Regions from separate parts of the Moritella yayanosii genome, predicted to be linked through region 2. Evidence: predicted binding sites of a transcription regulator. Region 2 holds the regulator's gene; the other holds the start of a gene.
The links. The regulator LexA, encoded in region 2, represses DNA repair genes until DNA is damaged. The targets are predictions, from matches to a motif close to TACTGTATNNNNATACAGTA.
Positions count from the first base shown of each region.

Region 1: a site for LexA is predicted at 8,668-8,687, ahead of ruvC (crossover junction endodeoxyribonuclease RuvC). Genes of this name have one in related genera too.

Region 1 is NZ_LS483250.1:73,234-83,268, forward strand. Features, by position in the region: gene cra (catabolite repressor/activator) at 1-113, opposite strand, end outside; gene fruB (fused PTS fructose transporter subunit IIA/HPr protein) at 422-1,537, shown strand; gene pfkB (1-phosphofructokinase) at 1,537-2,484, shown strand; gene fruA (PTS fructose transporter subunit IIBC) at 2,498-4,243, shown strand; gene MORIYA_RS00330 (phosphate-starvation-inducible protein PsiE) at 4,400-4,813, shown strand; gene MORIYA_RS00335 (hypothetical protein) at 4,894-5,202, shown strand; gene MORIYA_RS00340 (ribonuclease H family protein) at 5,209-6,003, opposite strand; gene MORIYA_RS00345 (alpha/beta fold hydrolase) at 6,130-7,068, opposite strand; gene MORIYA_RS00350 (DUF2750 domain-containing protein) at 7,280-7,672, opposite strand; gene MORIYA_RS00355 (cytochrome b562) at 7,736-8,143, opposite strand; gene MORIYA_RS00360 (glutaredoxin family protein) at 8,222-8,449, opposite strand; gene ruvC (crossover junction endodeoxyribonuclease RuvC) at 8,707-9,228, shown strand; gene ruvA (Holliday junction branch migration protein RuvA) at 9,319-9,939, shown strand; gene ruvB (Holliday junction branch migration DNA helicase RuvB) at 9,956-10,035, shown strand, end outside.
Region 2 is NZ_LS483250.1:3,232,763-3,242,797, forward strand. Features, by position in the region: gene MORIYA_RS14995 (CDP-glycerol glycerophosphotransferase family protein) at 1-195, opposite strand, end outside; gene glpE (thiosulfate sulfurtransferase GlpE) at 509-829, shown strand; gene glpG (rhomboid family intramembrane serine protease GlpG) at 839-1,687, shown strand; gene hldE (bifunctional D-glycero-beta-D-manno-heptose-7-phosphate kinase/D-glycero-beta-D-manno-heptose 1-phosphate adenylyltransferase HldE) at 1,705-3,126, shown strand; gene MORIYA_RS15015 (flagellar basal body-associated FliL family protein) at 3,213-3,611, opposite strand; gene MORIYA_RS15020 (chorismate--pyruvate lyase family protein) at 3,785-4,381, shown strand; gene ubiA (4-hydroxybenzoate octaprenyltransferase) at 4,399-5,259, shown strand; gene plsB (glycerol-3-phosphate 1-O-acyltransferase PlsB) at 5,366-7,801, opposite strand; gene lexA (transcriptional repressor LexA) at 7,999-8,622, shown strand; partial or broken gene MORIYA_RS15040 (response regulator) at 8,968-9,329, shown strand; gene MORIYA_RS15045 (Hpt domain-containing protein) at 9,332-10,035, shown strand, end outside.

The DNA.
Region 1 (10,035 bases), 3.2 Mb from region 2:
ACTTTCTTTTGGGTTTTTTCACTAATGCGGTATTTACCGGCTTTCCCGTTGATCACATAACTGGCTGTGGTACGTGATACACCGGCTAGTTTGGCTATTTCATCTAATGTCATGGTTGTTTCATCCCTAATCTGTGCGCTCGCTCATAGTTTCTGACATGATTTGTTATTGAACAATTGTAATCAGCCCAGAAACACTTCAGTATATTAGCTGAAAGGTTTCAGCAATGCCATTTATAATCATTTTGTCATCACTGAAGCCTTTTTAACGGCCTGGTTGCTGAAACGATTCAGCTGTCGTTTTTACGTATATTGAAAGCACAGAGTAAGTAAAAGAATAAATAAAGAGTAAGCAAATATTTAAACAAAGAGTAGTCGCACTATTACCGACGGTATTATTTACAGAAGTATGGAGAAAAGTTATGTTGTCACTGTCTTCGAATGACATTCAGTTAAATCAATCGGCGCCGAGCAAACAGCACGCCATTAAAGCCCTTGCGCAAAGCTTGGCGAACAAAACATACGTTGAAGCAAGTTATGTCGACGGTATGTTAGCGCGTGAAGCGCAGCACTCTACGTACTTAGGTAATGGTATCGCCATCCCGCATGGCACCGTTGATACACGTGACTTAGTCAATAAAACCGGAGTGCAGTTACATCATTATCCACAAGGTGTTGATTGGGGCGAGGGGCAAACTGTTTACCTCGCCATTGCGATCGCGGCTAAGTCAGATGAACATCTTGCTATTTTAAAGCAACTCACGCATGTGCTCAGTGCTGACGGCATCGAACAGCAACTACAGCAATGTGACAGTGCTGAATCGGTGATTACCTTGCTCGAAGGTAATCATCAGCAATCAGTCACACTATTAACTACTGACCTAGTGCAACTTGCTTTCCCTGCGCAAGACCTATCGCAACTTATTGCCGTGGCTGCGGGGTTACTTAAGCATCACCACTGTATTGATAATACCGGTGTCGCCGATGCGATTACATCACCTGCAACGTATCTTGGTCAGGGTTTATGGTTAGCGAAAACAACGAAGTCAGTAACCACTACTGCGATCTCATTTGTGACACCAGCACAGAAATTACAGCAAGGAAGTTTTGCCGTGGAAGGCATTATCATGCTGGCAAGTGCTAACCATTTACATCGAGATAATATGCAATGCGTGATTGATTTGATTTATAAACAACAGGTCAGTCAATTGTTTGATGCGGATGCCGAGGCCATTATCCGTTTATTAACAGCAGTAAAACCGAGCGGCATCACGGCCACATTCACTATCCATAACAGTCATGGCTTACATGCAAGACCAAGTGCAATACTGGTGAGCATCGCCAAGCAGTTTCAGGCCGATATTCAAGTTACCAATGCGGCGGGTAAATCAACCAATGCGAAAAGCTTAATGAAATTAATGTCTTTAGGCGTGCGTTGTGATGAAGCATTAACATTTACGGCGAATGGTGATGATGCGGAGCTAGCCCTAAAAGCCATAAGTGAAGGTATTGAAGCTGGATTAGGTGAAAGTAAATAATGACCATGCAATTAGCAAAATTAAAAGTAGTCACGGTAACGTTAAACCCCGCATTAGATTTAACCGGGCATTTACACACGCTGACGAAAGGCGCGGTAAACCAAGTTCAACACTGCGTATTAGCGCCTGCGGGTAAAGGCGTGAATGTGGCTAAAGTACTGGCGGAACTTGGTGCCGAGGTGACTGCTACTGGTTTTTTAGGCATTGAAAATGAAGCTGCTTTTTGTCAGTTATTTGAACGTATTAAGGTCACAGATAGGTTTATCCGCGTACAAGGTGCCACGCGCATCAACGTTAAATTAGTCGAAGCCAGCAGCCAGGTCAGTGATATTAATTTTCCGGGGGTGAGCGTCACGGCTGCCGCGATTGCGGAATTTGAAACCATGCTATTTAACCTATCCCTTGATCATGATGTATTTGTCATTGCGGGTAGTTTGCCTATTGGCGTGACACCTGAGCAATGTGCGCATTGGATCGCACAGTTACAGCAGGCAGGTAAGAAAGTATTTTTTGATAGCAGTAATGCCGCGCTGACTGCGGGTATTGCGGTTCAACCTTGGTTAATCAAACCGAACGATGAAGAATTGCTGCATTGGGCGAAAGGTGGCCCACTGGCCGATCAGTCTTTGGCAGAAATAGCTGAGCAGTTATCAAGTACAGGTATTGCCAACGTGGTGGTATCACTGGGTGCTGAAGGGGTGATGTGGTTAAACAAAGAGGGATGGTTACAGGCACAACCACCCACCATGGATGTGGTCAGTACTGTCGGCGCGGGTGATACTTTGGTCGCGGGTATGTGCTGGGGTCATCTCAATAACTGGGATAAAAAACAAACATTAAGTTTTGCGACGGCGTTATCTGCATTAGCAGTAACACAAGTGGGTGTTGGCGTTAAAGATTTAAATGAAGTGATCACCTTGAGTGAACGCATCACTATTTGCGAATAAAGGGATATTAATAATGAAAATTGCAATCGTAACGGCATGCCCAAGTGGCATCGCAAGCAGCCTCATCGCTGCAGGTTTATTAGAAAAAGCAGTAGCAGAATTAAATTGGCAAGCAGATATTGAGTGTCATTCATCTGTGGCGCCTGTGACGTCTTTAACACAGCAACAGATCGCAGCGGCGGAGTGTATTGTTATTGCCGCTAATGCTAATGTCAATGACGGCCGTTTTATGGGTAAAAAAGTCTATCGCTCAGCAGTTGATGCGGTATTTACGGATGCTAAAGATTATTTAGAGCAAGCGATTGAAAATGCGGTTGAGCTTGTTAGCAGTAATGAGTCAACAGTTGCAAGTGCAGATACGACTGTTGATGCCGCAACGAGCAGTAAAACGATTGTGGCGATCACGGCTTGTCCAACAGGCGTTGCCCATACCTTTATGGCTGCGGAAGCGTTAGAGCAAGAAGGTAAACGCTTAGGGCATACCATTAAAGTCGAAACTCGCGGTTCTGTTGGCGCTAAAAATCAATTGAGTAGTGCTGAAATTGCCGCTGCGGATATTGTTATTATTGCTGCAGATATTGATATCGATTTAGCCCGTTTTGATGGTAAGAAAGTATATAAAACCAGTACCGGTTTAGCATTGAAGAAAACCACACAGACAATGGATAATGCCTTTAATGACGCGCAAGTTTATCATCATGGTAAAGCGGCGACAAACGAGCAAGCAAATACAGGCTTAACCGGCGCTTATAAACACTTGATGACAGGTGTTTCACACATGCTGCCGTTAGTCGTTGCGGGTGGTTTGGCTATCGCATTGTCATTTGTATTTGGTATCGAAGCATTTAAAGAAGAGGGCACATTAGCGGCCGCGTTAATGACGATTGGTGGTGGTTCGGCCTTTGCGTTAATGATCCCGGTACTTGCGGGCTTTATTGCTTTCTCGATTGCGGATCGCCCAGGCCTTGCGCCTGGTTTGATTGGCGGTATGTTAGCAAGTTCAACTGGCGCGGGTTTCTTAGGTGGTATTGTGGCCGGTTTCCTGGCCGGTTATACCGCTAAGTTAATTGCCGAAAAAGTCCAGTTGCCACAATCAATGGAAGCATTGAAACCTATCTTAATTATTCCACTTCTAGCCTCATTGATCACTGGTCTAGTGATGATCTATGTGGTTGGTGGTCCGGTTTCTGCGGCAATGAATGCATTAACTGAATTCTTGAATAATATGGGCTCGGCGAACGCAGTATTGCTGGGTATCATTCTTGGCGGCATGATGTGTTTTGACCTTGGTGGTCCCGTTAACAAAACCGCATATACCTTTGGTGTCGGTCTGTTAGCCTCGCAAACCTATGCGCCGATGGCTGCTGTTATGGCAGCGGGTATGGTACCTGCGTTAGGTATGGGGCTGGCGACCTTCCTTGCGAAACGTAAATTCAACAATAGCGAACAAGAAGCCGGTAAAGCGTCATTCGTCTTAGGTTTATGCTTTATCTCGGAAGGTGCAATTCCGTTTGCTGCGCGCGATCCAATGCGAGTGATCCCGAGCTGTATTGCTGGTGGCGCATTAACGGGCGCGTTATCTATGCTGTTTGGCGCTGAATTAATGGCACCACATGGCGGTCTATTTGTACTGTTAATTCCCAATGCGATCACCCCTGTATGGATGTATTTAGTCGCGATTGTTGCGGGTACACTGGTGACGGGTATCAGCTATGCAGTACTTAAGAAGTCAGATAACACTGAGGCGGTGACAGCTTAATTAATTTGCCGTGGTGTTAATTCAAAGCCAGTTGAAGTTAATGCTTGAGCTGGCTTTTTGCATAAACGATAGAGACATATGATTTATCGGTAATAGCGGGTATATTAGTGACTACTGTTTACATTCAGTATGAGCGCATTTTGACACGGAGCAAGTATGCCATCACATTTACCCAAAAAGTTTAGTCACATTTTCTTAAAAATATTTAGTTATATCGAAGCTGTGTTGCTTGTTTTAATTACTATTGCAACAATTTTCGCGATGGCAAATGACTTTTTTCATGTTTATGAAGAACAAACGGTAAAATTAACGGATATCTTGTTAATGTTTATCTACCTCGAAGTACTCGCCATGATCCAGCAATTTGTTGTTAACGGTAAGATCCCGGTTCGTTATCCTATCTATATCGCAATCATGGCAATTGCTCGTTATGTCACGTTAGGGATGAAAGAGCTACAGAGTGTGGATGTCGTTTGGTTATCGGTTGCGGCATTAGTATTAGCAATATCGACCGTTATTATCCGTGCAGGTCATTTCTATTGGCCTTACAAACCATTGAGTGACGATTAATAGCTGTGTTTCTGTTGACCATTTATTGAATGCACTTGGTATTAGATATTGTGGTGTTGATGAAAAATAAGGATATATGAATGCATAAAATAATCGCAATAGCATTATTTACAGGACTACTCACTGGTTGTGAAACATCATCTCAGGCTTATAATATGGTGCAACAAGGTGCTGATGCTTTTTCGTGTACCGAAATCAGTAAAGCATTTTTGGCATATGAAGCGGATCGGCAGTCGGCATTGGCGTTAACTGTGCTAGCACCGCTGATTTCTGCAGATATAGGCACTATGACTCAAAGTGCAGCAACAACGACTGACACTTATTATGCCCAAGCTAAATCGAGTGCGAATATGGCGCTACTGTTGAAAGGTTGTACGCCTATTATGTAAGCGTTACTAGCCTGATGGCATGGCTAGAATGTCGGCAACGTTAATACTGTTAGTATATTGCACCAACTTAGGTTCTTGCTGGCTGCGTGCTAATACCGCCATACGGTCTGATAGCTCATTGCCTTCAATATTCGCATGACCTTTTACGTGATTAATAATTAAATTGGATTTTAATTGCTCATACAAACTAAAACATTGTTGAATAATGGCCAGATTTTTAATTTCTTCATTCTTACCACGTTTCCAACCTTTATTTTTCCAACCTTTTGCCCACTTAGTGATGCAATCAATAGAGTATCTAGAGTCCGATAGCACTTGCACCGTTTTACCTTGTTCTATGTGAGAGGCTGCAAAGCGGAAGGCGACTAATAACCCATTTAATTCTGCTGAATTGTTGGTCCCGTTCGCTTCGTATAAGCCGTACCATAATTGTGCCAGTTTATCTTTTTCATAAACGGCCATGCCTGTACCCGATTTACCCGGATTAGGAGAACAAGCACCATCACAATAAATGTTGAGATCGGCAACTTGTGGTGGTGTCGATAGAATTGACTTAGATGCACCTGCAGGACGTGTTGCTTTAGGTTTAACACCTGAACCAGTTGGACCTTCTTTTGCTAATGAGCGTTTCATTAATGCGCGAGTATAGGTTGAGGCGAATGCTTGGTTAGCTTCTTCTTTTGATGGGAACCCCATATATTGCGCATCACTGCGGCCATCAATCTGTGCTTTAGTTTCAGACCAGTTATCAAATACCCCAGTCTTCACACCGTTCCATACTACGTAATGTTTTTTACTCATAACTTAATTTAATACTCTTAAAGTTTAATGATTAAATCATAAATGTGTTACCTACAAAACACCAATGATAACCAGTGTCTTGTACATAAATCAGGCGCTATACTGTTATATCGCGGTAAACAGCCGTTATAGCTTTTCGCTTTCGATAAAGGTTTTAATTAAACGTACGACCATCTCGGGTTGTTCATTTGTGACGCCATGGCCTGTGTTGGGAATGACGACCAGGGGCGCTTGGATTTTTTTACTGAGGTAAATACCGTGTTCAACGGGGAAAATACGATCTTGTTCACCCCATATTAGGAGTGTCGGTGTGGTAGCGATAGGTGCTGTTAATAGGGTGTCGCGGTCTGCGGATAATGATTGGATCATGGCAACTTTTTGTTTATGCCAAGCGGCAAAGTAAGTTTGATAAATTTGGTCGGCAATAAAGTCAGGCATCATTTTCGGTGCAACGAAAATACCCTCAAATAACCGGCGTAATTCATCACTGTTCTTCGGTATAAAGAAGTCCTCTGGATTATCGACTGCAAAGCGTTCGGTTAATGCCGTTAGATCATCATCACTGAAGTAGGGACCCGGACTGGCAATAATAATGGCTTTATTAATGCGGTTATGTTGGTTAGCATTGTTGAGTATGTTGAAAGTGACAAATCCACCATATGAAATACCGGCGATGTTGATATTATTAAGTTCTAATGCATCAATGAGTTGGATAATGGCATTGGTTTCTGTGGTTAAGTTGGCTTCACCAGCACTAAAAGAATCACCGAACCAAGCAAGATCCGGTGCAATAACATCATAATCTGCACTTAAGGCAAGCATTTCATCTTTCCACGTGGTGACGGCACTGCCACCAAAGCCATGGATTAATAATAAGGGTTGGCCTTGGCCACCACGCCAATAACTCAGTGTTCCACCTTCAGCTAAGCTAATATCGAGTTGTGTAAAACCAACTGATTTAAGGCTGCTCTCATCATTGTCTATTTTCCATCGAACCAGTGAGCAACCGCTTAAAAATGAGAAACATATACAGACAATAATTAATTTTAGCTTGTTTGAAATCATATCGTTAGGCCAATTGCGCAGGATAAAGAAACCATACATGAGATTGATGATAAATAAAATAACATTTCGTTAACTTAGTGATATTGGTAGCACTAGTTTTTTAGAAATTGGAATGAGGAGTTAAGTGGCGGGACGGGAAGTAAACGTTAAAATAAAAAGCCTGCCGCTATCATCTGATAACAGGCAGGCTTTTAGAATTGTTATTTGGCGATTAGCGCTTCTTTTTCGCCTGTTTCTGCAGTGCTATATCAAATTCGTCAGGGAACATGATAAGCCCTTCGTCATCCAGGTTTGGAAATATAACCAGTGCTAAATCATCATCCATTAGACCTGATGTCCAACGACTATGCCATTTCGCTAACGAGATAGATTCTGTTTTACAGTGTTTCCATTCGCCTGTTGCCCAAGATTGTGCAAACTCTGCGTTAGGCCATACTGGCACACAATCTTCGTCATCGTTATTTAGCATGACACAACCGTGTTCATCCGTTAAGATCCAGATTTTACGTTCGCTTGTCACTTCTTTTAATAAATAGCTAAGGCGCTTGTCTTCATCGTAAGCTTGAATTGTTGCTATTTGGTTCTCGTCGAGCGTGTTTGACATGTAATCTGTTCCTAATTTGTACTAATTTGACGGCAATACTCATTCCCGACAGGTAATTATTTATTAACCAAAGATGAGCTGCCAAATGCTAGGCTTACTTTTCTTGTGATATTCTTTTCTTAAGCTATCAACGTCTTCTAATTTAGCTTGCGCAACAGTGAGGTTTTCGTTGGTGATATCGGCTTGTTGAAGGCTGTTTAGTATGGATTCTACTTTATCTAAACCTTGATTTGACATCTCTGCACGTTCAGGTGAAAAATTATAGCTTTGTGCTACGGCAAGCATTTTACTCATTTTATCAATGCGAGTAGAAAATTCATCCGCTGATGTTGCTTTCATTGCTTGAGTGTACGCTAATCTCATCTCTTTCATGGTGACTTTAAGATCTATACTGTCGATGTCTGCGCTGTTTACCAAGGTAGAAAACAGTAAACTGATGATAAGTCCTAGTTGAGCAATACGATTCTTCATGATTTATATCCATAGGTAATGATTAAATGTTGCTGTTAATAACACCGAGCGTAATAACAGTCAGGTCTGTGCGCGAGATTAATCGCGATACATATTTTCGAATGATTTAATTGAGAAACCACGCAGTACTTGGTCACCAATTTTAAGGGTTGGTACCCCACGGCCACCGATAGCGGCTAATTCTTTACTGCCGCGTGGTTCATTCACACTGCATAAACGGTAAGGTATTTTCTTTTCATCTAAGTAGCGCTTTGCCGAATCGCAATTTGGACACTTTTTCTGCGTATATAATACAACTCTTTTCATTTTGGCCCCACAAGGTTGATTATAAAAACGCGCATTATAGCAAGCTAACGTTTATTCACAATGTATCAATATGAGCAAATGATTTGAAATACACTTCTTTACACTATGGTGGAATAATCAGGTCAAGGAGTGCGGTTTTAACTGTTTAATTTATACGCGTTATTTCAATGGAATATGGATTAGGTAGTGGATTTAGGTTTCAAGCTTAGGTGCAGGTATACTGTAATTATAAACATGATAATTGAAGATAATAAACTATGAGTATTATTCTTGGCATTGATCCCGGATCGCGGATCACTGGATATGGCGTGATCCAGCATATACACGGTAAATTCCAATATTTGGGCAGTGGTTGTATTCGTACCTCGGGTGATACGTTACCCGAGCGTTTAAAGCAAATTCATGCCGGGGTGTGTGAAATTATTATCCAATTCCAACCGGATAAATTTGCCATTGAAGATGTATTTATGGGTAAGAACGCCGCATCAGCATTAAAACTGGGTCAAGCTCGTGGTGCCGCGATTGTTGCTGCAGTATCGAATGATCTTGAGGTCGGAGAATATACCGCTCGTCAGATCAAGCAAGCCGTGGTCGGTCACGGTGGCGCAGATAAAGAACAAGTCCAGCAAATGGTGGTGAATTTACTCAAGTTGCCAGGAACGCCGCAAGCCGATGCTGCCGATGGACTCGCCGTGGCATTATGTCATGCGCAGAGTTTACGCACCTTGATTAATATGGCGGGTAAAGTTAAAGGCATTGCGCGTGGACGTTACAATTAACCGAAAAAAGAAATTGATCTGGATATTTAACCAGTATTTTATTATGCTACTCAGCATTATATTTGTATTTAAAAATGTTGGAAAATAATTGTGATTGGACGTTTACGTGGCACTTTATTAGAAAAGCAACCGCCCGAAATTTTACTTGAAGTGAATGGTGTCGGTTATGAAATTAAACTGCCGATGAGCTGCTTCTATGAGCTTGGCGATGTGGATAAAGAAGTGATCATTTACACCCACTTTGTGGTTCGAGAAGATGCACAATTACTTTACGGCTTTAATAATAAAATGGAACGTTTAATGTTCCGAGAGTTGATTAAAGTGAATGGTGTTGGCCCTAAACTGGGATTAGCGATTCTATCTGGTATGACCGCAAACCAGTTTGCACACTGTGTCGAACACGATGATATCAACAGTTTAATTAAGTTACCGGGTGTGGGTAAAAAGACCGCCGAACGTTTATTAGTGGAAATGCGTGACCGCCTTAAAAACTGGGTGACACAAGATTTATTTACCCCTGAAGCAGATAAAGCCCAATTACAAGGTTATGGTAATACGGCATCGAATGCGATTGAAGAAGCAGAAGAAGCCTTGGTTGGTTTAGGCTATAAACCGGCGCAAGTCGCGAAGATGATCAAGCAAGTTGCACAGCCAAGTATGAGTTGTGAAGAGATCATTCGGCTGTCATTACGTGCCACCTTACAGAACTAATTAGGAAGTTACTTTAGTGATTGAAGCTGATCGATTAATTTCTAGCGGTACCGTCCGCGAAGAAGAAGTCATAGACCGTGCTATTCGACCAAAAAT
Region 2 (10,035 bases):
AAATGTTTTAACGGCGTCAACGGAATCAAGCAATACGCTATTCTCCGGTAAATGCTTTGCGTTGGCCTTGTTACCGTGAATATACCAAGCACTTATGCTTCCTTCTCTTGCAATAGCATCTACGATAGGTTGTAAGATTTCGAAAGAATAATTTTGCTCTACATACATGAGGTATTTATGTTGTGTTTTTGGCATTAGCGTCATTCTAGTATGTTCATTTAAAGGGTTTTCTTTAGTTTAACATTTCCGTTGAAAAATACTGTTGAGTTGTAAATTAAATTACACTTCTACAGGTAAACCTACAGAAATAATTTGAATTGACTAGATATCGATGATGAGTAACTGTTTATGGATGGCAATTAAATTTATTAGCATATTATTTCTCAGAAAATAGCGGGATTTGTGGCGTTCGTGTGACTTTATTTCGATAGCACTTGAATCTATATATGCATATCACCCACAATGTGTATGATTATAATATTTAGCGTATTAAATATAGGGGTAAAGAGTGGATACATTTCAGCATATATCGGTTACACAAGTGCAGGACAAAGTAGCAAATCAGGAACCAATTAAAATTGTCGATATTCGTGACCCTCAATCATTCACCGATGCACATATCGCAGATTCATTGCATCTTACTGACTCAGTGTTAGGTAACTTCATGCAGCAAACTGACTTTGATGTGCCGGTTGTGGTGGTTTGTTATCATGGACGTAGTAGCCAAGGCGCGGCGCAATATTTAGTTGAGCAAGGTTTTGAAGAGGTTTATAGCATGGACGGTGGGTTTGAAGCTTGGCGTCGAGAATGTGCATTTGTATCAACATAGGTAATAGTGATGATCGAGATTGGTGTAATTAATAATCCACGTATGGCGCAGGCTTTTGTGGATTATTTAGCGGTACAAAAAATTGAGGCAAAAGTTGCACAGACAGACGATGGCTTTGCAATTTGTTTACCTGCGATGACCCATGTTGACGTGGCCTCGCAAGAACTTGATTTGTTTTTGGCTGACCCTTACCAAGATAAATACCAAGCGGCTTCTTGGGATGTTGCTGATACGCGTACCGCGAACTTCAGTTATGGCTCAGGTAATATGTTGGCTAATTTTTTGATGCATGCAGGTAAAGTGACGCTGACTGTTTTTGTCTTAAGTGTTGTTGTTTTTGTGGCGATGTATTTCAGTATGTTGACACAAAATGAATTTATTTATGCGGCGCTGCATTTTCCTTTTGAGTTAAGTGCCAACTCACTGAGTGAAATTTGGCGTTTATTTACGCCTGCGATCATGCATTTTTCAGTTTTACACCTGGTATTTAATTTATTATGGTGGTGGTATCTTGGTGGCCAGATTGAAAATAAGCTAGGTAGTAAAAAATTGTTACTGTTGTTTCTAGTTGCCGCGTTAATACCCAATATCGGCCAGTTTTTATTATCCGGTCCTAATTTTGGTGGTTTATCGGGTGTGGTTTATGCGCTGGTCGGTTATATTTGGTGGACTGGTTGGTTAGCGCCCGCACAAGGTCTTAATTTACCTAAACCTTATGTTGGTTTTATGCTGGTTTGGCTGGTGCTAGGTTTCTTCCCAATATTTGGTCTCAATGTTGCCAATGCAGCACATGTACTTGGTTTAGTGGTTGGTTGCGGCCAAGCATTTTTAGACCATAAATTTAAATCTTTTAATTAGAAATTATCGAGAGAATAATGGAAATCATTTTACCTGATTTTACTAAAGCGAGTATTTTGGTCGTTGGCGATGTCATGTTAGATCGTTATTGGACGGGCGATTCGAGTCGTATTTCTCCAGAGGCGCCAGTGCCTATTGTTAAAGTGAATAATGTTGAAGATCGTCCCGGTGGTGCTGCTAACGTGGCGCTTAACCTTGCGGCTTTAGGTGCGAGTGCAAAACTGTTAGGTTTAACGGGTAATGATGAAGCGGCACAAGCGCTATGCGGTAAAATGAATGCTGTTGATGTTATTTGTGATTTTTTGCAATTAGATGATTACCCAACGATCACTAAATTACGGGTATTAAGCCGTGGTCAGCAAGTGATTCGATTAGATTTTGAAGAATCTGTTGCGGCGGTGGACACGCAACCGCTTGTGGCTAAAACCATTGCTAACTTGGCCGATTATTCTGTGATGATTGTGTCGGACTATAATAAAGGCGCTTTGGTTGAAGTGCAACAAATGATCCACGCAGCAAAGCAACAAGGCGTTAAAGTTTTTGTTGATCCAAAAGGCTGTGATTTTGGAAAATACCGTGGTGCGACCTTGTTAACGCCAAATTTATCGGAGTTTGAAGCCGTTGTTGGGCATTGTCAGAGTGAACAAGAACTGGTTGAAAAGGGCCGTCAGTTAATTGCGCAACATGATTTTGAAGCGTTACTGGTTACGCGTAGTGAAAAGGGCATGACGTTAATTCGAGCAGAGCAAGATGAGTTTCATTTACCTGCATTAGCACAAGAGGTGTATGACGTGACGGGTGCGGGTGATACGGTTATTTCGATATTAGCAGCAGCGGTATCTGCTGGCTCATCATTAGAACAAGCTTGTGCACTTGCAAATGCGGGTGCCAGTGTTGTCGTTGCTAAGATTGGTACGTCGACTGTGAGCCCGATGGAATTAGCAAATTCAGTGTATGGTTCGCACGAAAGTGGCTTTGGTGTATTAAGCGAAGAACAGCTAAAAATTGCGGTTAAATCGGCTAAGTTACGTGGCGAAAATATTGTCATGACCAATGGGTGTTTTGATATTCTGCATGCGGGTCACGTGTCTTATTTAAATTCCGCGCGTAAATTAGGCCAACGTTTAATTCTGGCGGTTAATTCGGATGCTTCTGTGCGAGGGTTGAAAGGCGTTGGTCGTCCGATCAATACTTGTGCTCGTCGGATGACGGTACTTGCTGCTTTAGGTGCTGTGGATTGGGTTGTGGAATTTACAGAAGAAACACCTGAGCGTTTAATCTCTGAATTACTACCTGATGTATTAGTTAAAGGTGGCGATTACAAAGTGGAAGAAATCGCTGGGCATAAACAAGTATTAGCGAATGGTGGCAAGGTTAACATTTTACAATTTGAAGATGGTTGCTCTACAACTGCGATCATTAATGCGATTAAAGGTTAATGCTATTTAAGATAATGAGCGATCAGTTGATTGTTTTGACGCAGTAAATGGATACGGAGTAGGCGACGCGGCGTACTCCTTTTTTATTACATTAATAAATATTTGGTAAATAATAGATTTTCAATAACGGCCTCACCAGTCTCTTGTTTCAGTAAGTTGTTCACTTCATTTTGGATCTCTTTTCTGATCTCTTCTCGACCAGTCAGGGAACGTAAATGCTGAGGTGATTGTTGACCCAATAATGAAATTATTTTATCTCTGATCAAGGGTTCATGCATTTCAATAATATCCAAACCGTTATTGTCAGCTAGCATAAATTCTACAGCGACACTGATAAAACCAATCTTGTTCGTTTCACTGGTGTAGTTAGTAATAATATCGGGTTCTAAACCGAAATAAATATACACAGGTTGGTGATCGTTAGCTGATACGGCGGTGGAGAGTGGAGCTGTGAGCATACTTAATAGCCAGAATAATTTATTCATTTACCGTATCCTTCGTAAAATGAGAGATGAAAAAACAAGGTTGTGACTCAGTATACTCATTTTCAATTGATTAATGACATAAATCAGCCAACAAGTTGCGTCCTTGCTTACAATTTTGAGCTGAATAGCAGATAATTACGCCTGATCTTGTTGTTAAAAAAGTAATTTATACTATGTCTGAAAATATAAATAAGAAGCGAATAAGTTCGTTGTCGTTACCAAACTATCCGATTGGCTGTGAGTCTAAATGGCGATGGCCTACCATATTAGAAGATAGACTATCTGCGCGCCTTTATGATTGGTTAGTTGATACTGGTTCACTAACAGCAAGACTGAAACAATATTGTCAGGAATTTACGGTTGAAATATTAACGGAAGGCAATTATCCATTATCTGATGATGAAAAGATAAAATTAAACTTAGTTGAAAATGTTGGTTTTGTGCGTGAAGTACTGTTAAAACTGGACGGTACCCCTTGGGTTTTTGCGCGTAGTGTGATGCCGCTTAATATGTTGACAGCGCCTGGTGGTGAACTAGATAAATTAGGTAATCGGTCATTAGGTAGTGTGTTATTTAGTGCTCCCGATATGCAGCGCAGTGAAATTGAAATTGCTGAGTTTGATGCTCAGAGTAACGTATATGGTTTATCTTGCCAGTTAACGTCAAGCCTGAAAACATCATTATTTGGTCGGCGTTCATGTTTCCTGCTCGGTGGGAAATTATTACTGGTATCCGAAGTGTTTTTACCCGATGCATTGGCATATAAATAAAAAAGGACGTTAAGTATATGTCGTTCATGACTGTCAAAATGAAAGATTACATCCAGCTTACTCGTGTAGATAAACCAATTGGTACCCTGTTGTTATTGTGGCCTACGTTGTGGGCGCTGTGGATAGCGGCGGAAGGATTACCAAAATTAGATGTATTGCTAGTATTTACATTGGGCGTGATCTTAATGCGCGCGGCAGGTTGTGTTATCAATGATTTTGCCGATCGACGTGTTGATGCTCATGTAAAACGCACTGAGAATAGACCGCTTGCCGCTGGACGTATATCGAGTCGTGCGGCGTTGATACTTTTCTTTGTCTTGACTTTATTGGCATTTTTGCTCGTACTCACCATGAATAAATTGACGATAATATTATCGTTTGTGGCAGTGGGTCTTGCCGCGTGTTATCCGTTTATGAAGCGCTATACGCACTTGCCACAAGTGGTATTAGGGATGGCATTTGGTTGGGCTATTCCGATGGGGTTTGCGGCGCAATTAGATTTAGTACCGAATTATGCATGGTTATTATTTGTCGCTAATATTTTATGGACCGTGGCGTATGACACCTTATATGCCATGGTGGATCGTGATGATGATTTAAAGATTGGTATTAAGTCTACGGCGATATTATTTGCCGAGAAGGATAAATTGATTGTCGGTTTATTACAGTTATCATCCTTATTATGCCTTGGTATGCTGGGGTGGTTATTAGTATTACCTAACGTGTATTTTATGGGGTTAACGATAGTCGCTGGCTTGTTTGTTTATCAGCAGAAATTGATTGTTGATCGTGACAGAGCATCTTGTTTTAAGGCGTTTTTACATAATAATTATGTTGGTATGGTTATATTTGTGAGTCTGTTTTTAAGCTACTTGTAAGTGTTTAATGCTTATGACCAATAACAAAAAAGGAGCCGCAGCTCCTTTTTTGTTATTGGTCATAAGCAATACAAAGATCGCGTTATATCAACGAAATACCCATCGCTTAGACTTCGTTAGATTGCTGACTCAGCATCACATCCGATATTGTTTGTTTTACTTCGAGGGTTGTTAAACCTCGCACAACATTCGCGAGCGGACTGATCTTATCTGCTTTTACGGTACCTGCATCTGACAAGTAATGTAATTCTTGCAGTTTATTGATAAAGATAGCAAATACTTTTTTATCAAAGAACTCCGGTGCACTGACGCCATTAAGCGAGGATAAACGCTCTGCAATCAGCTGGCTGCGATCTTCCAATTTTGTTCTTTCAATCACTTGGTCATGCTCTAATACGGTCAGTACAATGGCATAACGTTGTAGTGTTTCTTGAATACTTGCTGCTAGTAATTTGATCGACATCAGGCGTTCAGTTACCGGTGTGATTACCCCTTCTTGATTACGGATTAAACCTTGTTGTTGCATTTCAGCTAATGTGTTAGAGACGCACGTACTCAATTCATCTGCGGCATATTTCAAGAATAGCTCAGCTTGAATTAACGGGTACAGTTGGTAAACCTTGGCATTAATTTCTTTTATACTGGTTTGCGCTTTCTCTGTCACTAACGCAGCAATTAATGACGGCAGTGCAAACAGGTGTAAAATATTGTTCCGGTAGAAAGTTAATAGCACCGCTTGTTCGTATGACATAGATAGCATTTGTCCTAAGCTATCTTCACGTACGGTGAATTTTTTCAGTGCGATCGCTTGGTCGAGAATTTCTTCTGCACTGTTTTCCGGCAAGGTACTGAATTCGCTATATGGATTATTACGCAATAGCTTTAAATAACTATCAATTTGTTTAACTAAAATTTCTCGGCTCAATGCCTTGTGTGGCGCAGCGTGTAAAATTAATGCGCAAATAGTTAAGGCGTTTACTGCCGCTGCACTGTTGATATTCACCATTACTTGATTGGCGAGTTCACGGGTTGTTTGGTTTAACCAAGCAGGTTGTTCATCAACGGGCATGTTCATGTCATCACGCCAGTTTTTCACGTGTTTGTTTAAATATTGGTTAAGGTTGATTGGCTCACCAAAGTTAACAAATGCTTGGCCGTAATTTTTAAGTTTTTTGGCGATCCCAAATATTTGGAATACACTTTCTTTTTTCTTATGGGCACCGGATAATTCTTTTACGTAGGTACTCACTTCCATCACATGATCGTAACCAAGGTATACTGGAACTAATGTAATCGGTCGGCTTTGATCTCTTAACATCGCTTGTAACGTCATGTTAAGCATGCCGGTTTTTGGTGGTAATAAACGGCCGGTACGGCTGCGGCCACCCTCAGTAAAGAATTCAACAGAATAACCTTTTGAGAATAATAAGCTGAGGTATTCTCTGAAGATTGTTGCATAGAGTTTATTACCCTTAAACGTGCGGCGTAAGAAAAATGCACCACCACGACGGAACATCGGTCCAGCAGGGAAGAAATTAAGGTTAATGCCGGCGGCAATGTGTGGGGGGATCAAGCCTTCATTGTAAATAACATAAGAAATAAGCAAGTAATCCATGTGGCTGCGATGGCAAGGCATGAAGACAATTTCATGACCATCAGCGGCCAGTTTACGCACTTGTTCGGCGTTGTTAACCTTGATACCACTGTAGATCTTATTCCATATCCAGCCCAGAAAATTGCTGGTGTTTTTTACAAATTTATAAGAAAAATCACTGACAATTTCATCGATATAATCATGGGCCCGTTTTTCCGCTTTTTGCGCTGAAATTTTTTGTTCTTCGATTTCAACTTGGATGGCTTTTTTAACTTCTGGATTACGCAGCAGTTGTTCAAATAATTGATAGCGATTTGGCAGTTTCGGTCCCGATGCGGCTAGTTTTTGACGACTGAAGTGGATCTTGGCGACACGAATTAATTTTTGCGCAAGTTTTTCATCACTACCATGCTGATCGGCCATGAAACGTAGTGATACGGGTTTATTAAAACGGACTAAGTTGTCTTTGCGGTTAAGGCCAACAATGAGGGTTTTCCGTAAACGACTTGGAGAAATACTGTTCGCTAATGACAGTAGTGGTACTTGACCTTCTTTACCCGGTGCGCGGCCCCAAAATAATGAGACGGGCATTAACTGAATATCAAGGACTTTATCATCTTTGTGTAAGCGTAATAATTGTTGAAATTCGTTAAAAAACACGTTTTTATCTTTTACTTGGCCAAACAGTGGCGCAGGGTTATCTAAGCAAACATAACTGGGAATGATGACGCCATTCACTTTAATTGGCGTAAGAGGGTCTGGTAAGCCTCGTTCTTTACAGGCACGTTGTAATGCGACCAGATCTGTCATCGATTTAGTTTTCAAAACATAAACAATAGGACGCGTTAAATCTAACTTTAGTGCATCAACTGGATTGTCTGGTACGTATTGAGATTTAACTAAGCCGTTAACGAAACTTCGAATTAACATTGACGGTGTTTGTTGCATAAGTGGTATCATTCTGTTGATTAAAGTGCGAGAGTGCTTACTCTAATAATATCAGATGTGTAGTCATAAATCTGTGTTTAAGCGTCGGTCAGCGATTAATTCATTATTTTCCAGATATCCCCACTACTAATATTGCAAACTTGATATTACTGTATATAATTACAAGAAACTGTATATAAAACCAGTTAGGGTTCATGATGAAAGCATTGACAAAAAGACAAGCAGAAGTACTTGAATTAGTTAAACAACATATTAAAAATACTGGTATGCCACCGACCCGAGCTGAAATTGCGAAGGAACTTGGTTTTCGTTCACCTAATGCGGCGGAAGAACATTTAAAAGCATTAGCACGAAAAGGTCATATTGAAATTCTAGCGGGCACCTCACGTGGTATTCGCTTGTTGGTTAATGCTGAAGACGCCAGCAATGATAAGGGTTTACCTTTAATCGGACAAGTTGCTGCCGGCGAACCAATTTTAGCGCAAGAGCATATTGAAACGCACTACAATATCGATCCATCGATGTTCACGCCAAATGCAGATTTTTTATTGCGGGTACGCGGTGAGAGCATGCGTAACATTGGTATTATGGATGGTGATTTATTGGCGGTACATAAAACCAAAAATGTCAGTAAAGGCCAAGTTATTGTTGCACGTGTTGATGATGAAGTCACCGTTAAACGTTTTGAGCAACAAGGCAATGAAATTTTATTACATCCTGAAAATGATGAAATGAGCACAATACGTGTCGATTTAAATTGCCAAAGTTTTGACATTGAGGGGGTTGCTGTCGGTATTATTCGTAATACAGACTGGATGTAATCACACTTATCTCAGCTACTTTGAAGGGAGATAGTTAATATTCTCATTATTGACTATCTCTATCTCTATATTTTGTCCTCCCGATGATGCTGTAATTTATAGAAACCATTTCCAATTCTGTTCTCAGATCACAGTTCTTTGTATTGCCTGCTTATTTATAAAATCTTTTCCTATACTCAACACGAGTTATAAAATAATTAATGAATTTATTTTCTGTGACGTTTGCGTAAATACAGGATTAGTTTATGGAACAAAACCCTATCGCCATCGGAGAAATTTATGACGGTGGTGAAAGCGTTAGGATTTGAAACCGACTTTAATTATGCATCAATGTGAGGATCTGTAATGAAACGAATATTAGCGGTAGATGATTCGGTATCCATTCGTGAAATGGTGCTGTTTACTTTAAAACAGGCGGGTTACCAGGTGGACTCTGCCGTCGATGGTGTTGATGGGTTAGCAAAAGCTAAAAGCGGAAACTTTGATCTTATTATTTCAGATATTAATATGCCACGGATGGACGGCATTAGCTTAATCAGTAAATTACGTAGTGAAAGTGCGTATAAATTTACGCCAATCCTAATGTTAACGACGGAATCGGATACAGATAAAAAATGGCAGGCAAATCTGCAGGTGCAACAGGCTGGATAGTGAAGCCATTTAACCCAGAAAAACTCATTGCTACTGTCAAAAAAGTATTGAGGTAAGCATGGATATTGATCTTAAACAGTTTCAACAAGTGTTTATTGAAGAGTGCCTAGAAGGACTGGAGGTGATGGAAGCTGAACTGCTAAAGTTACATCCTGGCTCGGTAGATAGCGAAGTCATTAATACCATTTTTAGAGTCGCTCACTCAATTAAGGGCGGTGCAGGCACATTCGGATTTCATCAATTAACGGCATTTACCCACGTAGCCGAAACCTTACTTGATGATTTTCGCGCAGAAAGACTGCCCCTTATCGATGGTCATATTAACCTTTTTTTACAAACAGTAGATTGTTTAAGAGCGTGGGTCCAACTGTTAGCTGATGATTCGGAATCAATTCCTGATGCGGCAGAAAGCCTAAAGCAGCAATATAATCAATTCTTACAACGTGATGTTAATCAGGACGTATTATCTACGGGGGATGAGCCGCTCGCTAAATCGAAGCCGCCAGCGATGAAGGGACTCGACGATGGTGATTGGTTGATTCACTTTGTTCCCGGGCAAGATATTTTAAAACAAGGTAACGAGCCGCGTTTAATTTTTGTTGAGTTACAAGATATGGGTGAACTTAAGGTGATGCCTAAACTTGACAATGTACCTTTGTGGAATAATTTATCACCTGAAGATATCTATGTAACTTGGGATCTTGAATTAATCAGTCAGGTAAGTGAAGTGCAAATAAAAGAAGCCTTTGAGTGGGTCGAAGA